2 regions of the Kitasatospora sp. NPDC058243 genome follow, and region 1 is predicted to be linked to the other one. Evidence: riboswitches for the same ligand, from Rfam matches in the RefSeq annotation. Region 1 holds a riboswitch; the other holds the start of a gene.
What was found. A riboswitch is a leader RNA that binds a small molecule or an ion and turns the genes downstream of it on or off. The one in region 1 is predicted to bind magnesium.

Region 1 (4,327 bases):
CAGTGGTTGAGCGCGGTCTGGACGATCTTGATGATGACCATCACCATCGCGACCAGGAGGTAGGCGCGCAGGGCGCCCATGCCGACCTTGCGGGCGGTGGACATGACCGGCTTGCCGAGGGTCTCCAGCGGGGGCATCCGCCATTCCTCGCGGCCGGTGCGGTCGACGGGGTCTTCCTTGGTGGCGGTGCGGCCGATGGTGAAGAAGTACCCGGCGACCAGCACGGCGGCCACGCCGCAGCCGGCCATGATCCACAGGATCGCCTGCGAGCTGATGTCGGGCCAGACCACGGCGGCGGTCAGGATCAGCGACAGCATCACCAGCACGCCGACCACGGCGGAGGTGAAGGCGTTGGTCTTGGGCCCGTTGACCCAGGGCCCCAGGACGGCCTTGTCGTTGCACAGCAGCAGCAGGAACACCGTCGCCGAGGGCAGCAGCACACCGGCCAGCACCTGGACGAACTGCGTCATCAGGCCCTGGGTGTAGCCGGTGGACAGCAGCGTGATCGCGGCCGCCGCGACCACCAGGCCGGCGTAGATCGCGTAGAAGCCCTTGGCGCCCTTGACGCCCCGGTGCAGCGAGTGCCTGATGCCGAACACGTCGCCGATCGCGTAGGCGGTGGAGAGGGACACGGCGAAGGCGCCGATGATCGAGGCGTCCAGCAGCGCGATGGCGAACAGCACACCGACCACGTGCCCGGCCTTGTCCTCAAGGCCCTTGGCGACGGCGGCCGCATCCGAGAACTGGCCGAAGCCGTCGGTGCCGGCGAAGGCCGCGGCGGTGAAGCCCATCATCGCGGCGGCGCCGACGATGACGATGGCGATCCCGATCCACAGGTCGACCTTCTCGTACTTCATGAAACGCGGCGTGATCCGCTTGTCGATGACGTACGACTGCTGGAAGAACAGCTGCCACGGGGCGACGGTGGTGCCCACGATGGAGACGATCACCAGCATCACGGCCGCCAGCTGGCCCGAGCCGCCCGGCATGCTCGGCACCGTGAAGTCGTGCGCCATCTGCGAGGTCTTCGGGTGGACCATGAAGTAGATCGGCACCAGCAGCAGCGAACCCACGCACAGCGTGACCGCGACGCGCTCGAAGCGCCGGAACGAGCCGGTGAACGCCGAGGCGATGATCACCACCGCCGCCAGCACCACCGCGGCCACCTTCGGCAGCCCGAGGTACCCGGCCGCCAGGGTGACACCGATGAACTCGGTGACCAGCGTCAGCGCGTTCAGCAGGAACAGGTCGATGACACTGAACGCGCCCCAGAACTTCCCGAAGCGCTCCAGGATCAGCCGGGCGTGCCCGACACCGGTGACGGCGCCCAGGCGCAGCACCATCTCCTGGTTCACGTACAGCACCGGGACCAGCATCAGCAGCGTCCACAGCAGCTGCGTGCCGTAGTTCTGCCCCGCCTGCCCGTACGTCGAGAAGGCGCCCGCGTCGTTGTCGCCGACCATCACGATCAGGCCGGGGCCGACGATCGCCAGCAGGGTCTTGAGCCTTGCGGACAGGCCGTGGCGCGGTGTGGTGTCGTCGAGCCGGATGGTGCCGAGCGCACCCTTGATGTCGCCGACGTGGGCGTCGTCCAGTACCGCTGAACGCGGGGCGGGGACCTTGGAGTCGAGCGTGGCGTTGGTGGTCATGACGATCCTCCCGTGGGCCCCGGGCAGGCGGGGCGATCGGGGGCGCACGGCGGCGATCCCCCTGCGGACGGGCGCGGCGCATCGCCACCCGGCGGTGCGGGCCCGTTCGGGCACGGCGAAGCCGGGTGTCCAGGTGATGAGCCGTCAGAGATGTGCGCAGGGAGGGTCGTTACCGCGTGCCGGGAGTGTGCGAGGACAAGCGGGGGCAGGGGCAACTGTGGCCCGGACTACTGCAATCCATGTCTCTCGCCTCCTCCCGGTCGACGCACCCCGTGGTGCGTGTGATCGACGCGGCAAGGAGTTCGCCGGCGCGCGAAGCGACCGCCGGTTCACCCCAACTCGTCAGAGCTTTGGCACTCCACGGCGTGTCCAGCCCGGTCGGGCCGGAAGCCACTTCGGATCAACCCTTAGGTCGGGAAGATCTGTCCTAACCCTGGGCGTCTCTCGACGTCGTCGGATCAGTGGCCTGTGTCCGTGAAGAAGCCTCACCGAACGAGGTGCCTTCTTCAAACCTCCAGAAGCATAGACCGCGCGGAGGCCGATACTTGCGTACTTGGTAGAACCTTTACCTTCTGTCCCGGCGGCCCCGGCCGGAGCACGGCGGGGCGGATCGGGTGACGTGGGGTTTTGCCGCCGAGCCGCCACGGAACGACTTCCCACCGCATCGGCAGCAGCACCAGGTTGCGCCCGAATCCGAGGGGTGGCATGGCGTCCGCAGGCTCCCAGGACGGTCCCCGGCAGGCGCGGGCCCTCGTGCTCGCCCGCCACGCGAAGCTGTGGCTCGTTCCGAGCATCCTGTGCGGCCTGCTGGCCGTGGTGCTCTCGCTGCTCTACATGGGCGGCATCCTCAACCCGACCGGGCACCTGCACCGGCTCCCGATCGCCCTGGTGAACGCGGATCAGGGCCCGCCGCCGCCGGGCCGGACGGAGAGCCTGGGCGCGCGGCTCACCCGGGAGATCGTCGCCGGGACGCCCGGCAGCACCGTCGACTGGCGCCAGGTCGACCAGGCCGAGGCGATGGACCAGCTCTCCACCGGGAAGGTCTACGGCGCGCTGCTCGTCCCGAAGGCGTTCACCGCCGACGTGGCGGTACTGACCACCGGCCGGGCCACCGAACGGCCCACCCTGACGGTGCTGACCAACCCCGGCCTCGGCAGCCTCGGCTCCTCGCTGGCCTCCCAGATCACCCAGTCCGCCGCCCACCAGGCCTCGCTGGCGCTCGGCAAGGAGCTGACCGCCGCCGCGCCGCCGGCCGGTCCCGCCGGCTCCGGCTCCGGCACGGGCACCAGCGCCACCGCGCGGCTGCTGCTCGCCGACCCGCTCGCCGTCACCACCCGGGTCGGCCACCCGATCGGCACCCACAGCGGGCTCGGCCTGAGCGCCTTCTACTACACCCTGCTGGCCGTGCTGACCGGCTTCATCGGCGGCAACATCATCCACAACGGCGTCGACACCGCGCTCGGCTACAGCGACAGCGAGCTCGGCCCCTGGCACACCCGGCGCCCGACCGTCCCGATCACCCGCACCCAGACCCTGCTGCTGAAGATGGTCATGACGGCCGGCATCATGCTGCTCACCACCACCCTGGTGATGCTCTGCTCCGTCACCGTCCTCGGCATGGACGCCCCGCACCAGGCGCTGCTCTGGGTCTTCGCCTACTGCGCCAGCCTCGCCGTCGGCCTCGGGGTCCAGGCGATCAACGCGGCGTTCGGCGGGATCGGGCAGCTGGTGTCCATGTTCGTCTTCATCGCGCTGGCGCTGCCCTCCTCGGGGGCGACCATCCCGCTCCAGGCGGTGCCCGGCTTCTACCGCTTCCTCAGCGTCTTCGAGCCGATGCGCCAGCTCAGCGACGGCATCCGGGCGATCCTGTTCTTCGACGCCCGGGCGGACGCGGGCCTGGCCCGGGGCTGGACCATGATCGCGGTCGGCGTGGTGCTCGCCCTGGCCTTCGGCTTCGGGATGACCCGGTACTACGACCGCAAGGGCCTGCACCGCTGGACGCCGCAGCCGTCGGAGTAGACGAAGTCGTCGGCGTAGGCGCCGCGCCTGATCCCTACGCCTCCTACGCCTTGGTGACGGTGACCTTGAGGTGCTTCATGATCGGCTGGTCGCTCTGGGTGCTGTAGTCGCCGATCGCGCACAGCACGTTCATCTCGGGCATGTAGCCCGCCGCGCAGCCGCGCGGGATGTCGTACGGGATCGCGAGATAGCCGTTCAACGTGCGGGTGCTGCCGTCCTTCGCGGTGCTGGTGATGTCGACCGGGTCGAGCTCGGCGATGCCGCGCTCGCGCATGTCGTCGGTGTTCAGGAAGACCAGCGTGCGCAGGTTCCGCACGCCCCGGTAGCGGTCGTTGTCGGAGTAGATGGTGGTGTTCCACTGGTCGTGGGAGCGCATGGTGCCCAGCGCCAGGGTGCCCGGGGCGGGAACGACGTCGGGAAGCGGGGCGGTGGAGAACTCGGCCCGCCCGGAGGGGGTGAGGAAGACCAGTTCGCGGGCCGGCTGCTTGATCCGGAACCCGAGGGGCAGCCGCACCCGGCGGTTGAAGTCCTCGAAGCCGTCCAGGGCCCGGGACATGGTGTCGCGGATGCGGTCGTAGTCCTCGATGTACCACTCCCACGGTGTCCCGCTGTCCGGCAGCGCCGCGCGGGCCATCCCGGCGACGATGGCGGGCTCGGAC
Region 2 (4,327 bases), on a different contig from region 1:
TGCGCAGGCCGGCCATCCTGGCCCGCCACTGGCGTTCGACGCCGATGAGCGCGCCGCAGGCGACCCCGGTGGCGAGCCGGACGAGGAAGTCGGCGGTGGTCAGGGTGTGCACGACGGCACCTCCTTCACTGGGAGAGCTGGGAGAGCGGGGAGAGCTGGAAGAGCAGGGAGACGGACGGACGGGTGGCGGGCCGCTGCCCACCACCCGTCCGTCCGGGCTGCGGTCTGCGGCTCAGTGGTTGAGCGCGGTCTGGACGATCTTGATGATGACCATCACCATCGCGACCAGCAGGTAGGCGCGCAGGGCGCCCATGCCGACCTTGCGGGCGGTGGACATGACCGGCTTGCCGAGGGTCTCCAGCGGGGGCATCCGCCATTCCTCGCGGCCGGTGCGGTCGACGGGGTCCTCCTTGGTGGCGGTGCGGCCGAAGGTGAAGAAGTACCCGGCGACCAGCACGCCCGCCACGCCGCAGCCGGCCATGATCCACAGGATCGCCTGCGAGCTGATGTCGGGCCAGACCACGGCGGCGGTCAGGATCAGCGACAGCATCACCAGCACGCCGACCACGGCGGAGGTGAAGGCGTTGGTCTTGGGCCCGTTGACCCACGGCCCCAGGACGGCCTTGTCGTTGCACAGCAGCAGCAGGAACACCGTCGCCGAGGGCAGCAGCACACCGGCCAGCACCTGGACGAACTGCGTCATCAGGCCCTGGGTGTAGCCGGTGGACAGCAGCGTGATCGCGGCCGCCGCGACCACCAGGCCGGCGTAGATCGCGTAGAAGCCCTTGGCGCCCTTGACGCCCCGGTGCAGCGAGTGCCTGATGCCGAACACGTCGCCGATCGCGTAGGCGGTGGAGAGGGAGACAGCGAAGGCGCCGATGATCGAGGCGTCCAGCAGCGCGATGGCGAACAGCACACCCACCACGTGCCCGGCCTTGTCCTCAAGGCCCTTGGCGACGGCGCCCGCATCGGAGAACTGGCCGAAGCCGTCGGTGCCGGCGAAGGCCGCGGCGGTGAAGCCCATCATCGCGGCGGCGCCGATGATGACGATGGCGATCCCGATCCACAGGTCGACCTTCTCGTACTTCATGAACCGAGGCGTGATCCGCTTGTCGATGACGTACGACTGCTGGAAGAACAGCTGCCACGGGGCGACGGTGGTGCCCACGATGGAGACGATCACCAGCATCACGGCCGCCAGCTGGCCCGAGCCGCCCGGCATGCTCGGCACCGTGAAGTCGTGCGCCATCTGCGAGGTCTTCGGGTGGACCATGAAGTAGATCGGCACCAGCAGCAGCGAACCCACGCACAGCGTGACCGCGACGCGCTCGAAACGCCGGAACGAGCCGGTGAACGCCGAGGCGATGATGATCACGGCGGCCAGCACCACCGAGGCGACCTTCGGCAGGCCCAGGTACCCGGCGGCCAGGGTGACGCCGATGAACTCGGTGACCAGCGTCAGCGCGTTCAGCAGGAACAGGTCGATGACACTGAACGCGCCCCAGAACTTCCCGAAGCGCTCCAGGATGAGCCGGGCGTGGCCGACACCGGTGACGGCGCCCAGGCGCAGCACCATCTCCTGGTTCACGTACAGCACCGGGACCAGCATCAGCAGCGTCCACAGCAGCTGCGTGCCGTAGTTCTGCCCCGCCTGCCCGTACGTCGAGAAGGCGCCCGCGTCGTTGTCGCCGACCATCACGATCAGGCCGGGGCCCACGATCGCCAGCAGGGTCTTGAGCCGCGCGGACAGGCCGTGGCGCGGCGTGGTGTCGTCGAGCCGGATGGTGCCGAGCGCACCCCTGATGTCGCCGACGTGGGCGTCGTCGAGCACGGCGGTACGGGTGGTGGTGGGGACCTTCGGGTCCAGCATCACGTTGGTCATGGCAGGGCCTCCCTGCCCCCTTCCTTGAGGGGGCGACAGGGGGCACGCAGCAGCGATCCTCCCTGCGAGCGCACGCCGCCGGACCGCACGGCGGCGCTGAGCGGCGGCGGCCGTGAGGGCATGACGGAGCGTCAGACGTCGTGCGTCGGGGCGCGGTTGAGCGCATGACGCAGCGTCAGGTGAACGAGCGCAGGGAAGGTTGTTACCGCGTGCCAGAGGTGATCGAGAGCATGCGGGGGCAGGGGCGACTATGGCCCGGACTATCGCAGTCCATGTCTCTCGCCTCCTCCCGGTCGGGGGTGCACCGTCTGTGCACCGCATCGCGACACGGCAAGGAGCGGACCGGCCCCACGGGACCGGCACACCCCAACTCGTCAGAGCTTTGGCACTCCACGGCGTGTCCAGCCCGGTCGGGCCGGAAGCCACTTGGGGTCAACCCTTAACTCGGGAAGACCTGTCCTGAACCTGGGCGTCTCTCGACGTCGTCGGGTCAGTGGCCTGTGTCCGTGAAGACGCCTCACCGAACGAGGTGCCTTGCAAACCTCGTCAAGCATAGACCCTCCCCTTCACCCGGATAGCGGCGTTTCGACCGAACTTCGACAGCTTTGTAGAAGCTTGACCAAACCCACCCCTCGACGTGCACCCCCATCCGGCATATATAGTTCACCGACATATGCAGCTCAACAGCTCACGAGGGGGAAGTGTGTCCCACAGCGATCCGACCCGATCCGCACCCGTCCTGCACCTGGCCAACGTCACCCGGGTGCACGGGCGGGGCGCCGCCGAGGTACACGCCCTGCGCGGCGTCGAACTGGCCGTCCACCCCGGCGAGTTCGTCGCCGTCATGGGCCCGTCCGGCTCCGGGAAGTCCACCCTGCTGACCCTGGCCGGCGGACTCGACACGCCCAGCGAGGGCGAGATCCTGGTCGAGGGCGTGGCCCTCGGCGGCCTCAGCCGCGGCCGGCTCGCCGACCTTCGGCGGCGCTCCATCGGGTACGTCTTCCAGGACTACAACCTGATCCCCGCCCTCACCGCCGCCGAGAACATCTCGCTGCCCCGCGAACTCGACGGAGTCTCCGGACGCGCCGCCCGCCGCGAGGCGCTCGCCGCCCTGGAGGAACTCGGCATCGGGGAACTCGCCGACCGCTTCCCCGACGACATGTCCGGCGGCCAGCAGCAGCGCGTCGCCATCGCCCGCGCGCTGATCGGCGAGCGCCGGCTCGTCCTCGCCGACGAACCGACCGGCGCCCTCGACTCCGCCACCGGCGAGGCCGTGCTCGCCGTGCTGCGCGCCCGCTGCGACGCCGGGGCCGCCGCGATGATGGTCACCCACGAGGCGGCGCACGCCAGTTGGGCGGACCGGGTGGTCCACCTGAAGGACGGCGCGGTCGCCTCCGAGAGCCACGGGCGGCGCACCGGCAAGCGCCGACTGACCACCGAGCCGCTCAGTGCTCCGGCCGACGGAGCCGGGCACGCGTCCGGCGACTACGGCCACACGTCCGGCGACTTCGGCCACGCGGCCGGCGGCTTCGGCGAGGTGACCCGATGAGACTCGGCGCCTGGAAGGTCGCCCTGCGCATCGCCCGCCGCGACGCGCTGCGCGCCAAGGGCCGCAGCGCCCTGATCGTCGCCATGATCGCGCTGCCCGTCCTCGGCGTCACCGGCGCCGACGTCGTCCACCGCAGCGGGCAGCTCACCCCGGCCGAACGGGTCGAACGGGTGCTGGGCGGGGCGGACGCCCTGGTCACGTCGCTCGCCCCCGGCCGGACCGTCGAGCAGGCCCCGGTCGCCGAGGACGGCGCCTTCGCGGTCCAGCCCCGCCCCGGGCAGCCGCCCACGGCCGAGCAGCAGAAGGCCGCCGGCACCGACCCCGTCGCCCTGGTCACCGGACTCCTGCCGCCGGGCAGCGTGCTCACCTCCGCCCGGCAGGGCCCGGAGACCGGCGCCACCTCCCCCGAAGGCCTGGTCCGCACCCTCACCACCGAGGCCGACCTCGCCGACCCGCTCTGGCACGGCCGGCTCGACCTGGTCGACGGCCACGCCCCGGGCGGCCCGCGCGAACTGGCCGCCACCCGGGCCTTCCTCGACAACTCCGGACTGGCCGTCGGCGGCACCACCACCTTTCCCGGCCTGGAGCGGACCACCTTCACCATCACCGGCGTCGTCGAGCACCCGGACGACCTCCGCCGGGTCGAACTCGTCGCCCAGCCGGGCGCGTTGCTGAGCCAGCTCGCCGCCGCCACGCCTCCCGGCAGCCCGGCCGCGGCAGCGCCGGAGCCCGAACGCGGCGCCTGGCTGGTCCGGCTCCCCGCCGGGGCCGCCCTCGACTGGGCCAAGGTCCAGGAGTTCAACGCCCACGGCTACACCCTCACCGCCCGCTCGGTCGCGCTCGCCCCGCCGCCGCGCGCTGCCGTCCCCTACTACCGGGACGCCTACCGCTCCTTC

Region 2: it holds a riboswitch for magnesium, as region 1 does, so the genes downstream of both, ACFVX9_RS25695 (NRAMP family divalent metal transporter) here and ACFVX9_RS18155 (NRAMP family divalent metal transporter) in region 1, are expected to answer to the same signal.

Annotation. Positions count from the first base shown of each region.
Region 1 is NZ_JBHVWW010000024.1:82,416-86,742, reverse strand. It holds gene ACFVX9_RS18155 (NRAMP family divalent metal transporter) at 1-1,649, opposite strand, end outside; M-box (ykoK) riboswitch at 1,976-2,153, opposite strand; gene ACFVX9_RS18150 (YhgE/Pip domain-containing protein) at 2,355-3,668, shown strand; gene ACFVX9_RS18145 (FdhF/YdeP family oxidoreductase) at 3,712-4,327, opposite strand, start outside.
Region 2 is NZ_JBHVWW010000044.1:25,150-29,476, forward strand. It holds gene ACFVX9_RS25690 (MgtC/SapB family protein) at 1-112, opposite strand, end outside; gene ACFVX9_RS25695 (NRAMP family divalent metal transporter) at 233-1,882, opposite strand; M-box (ykoK) riboswitch at 2,241-2,418, opposite strand; gene ACFVX9_RS25700 (ABC transporter ATP-binding protein) at 2,556-3,431, shown strand.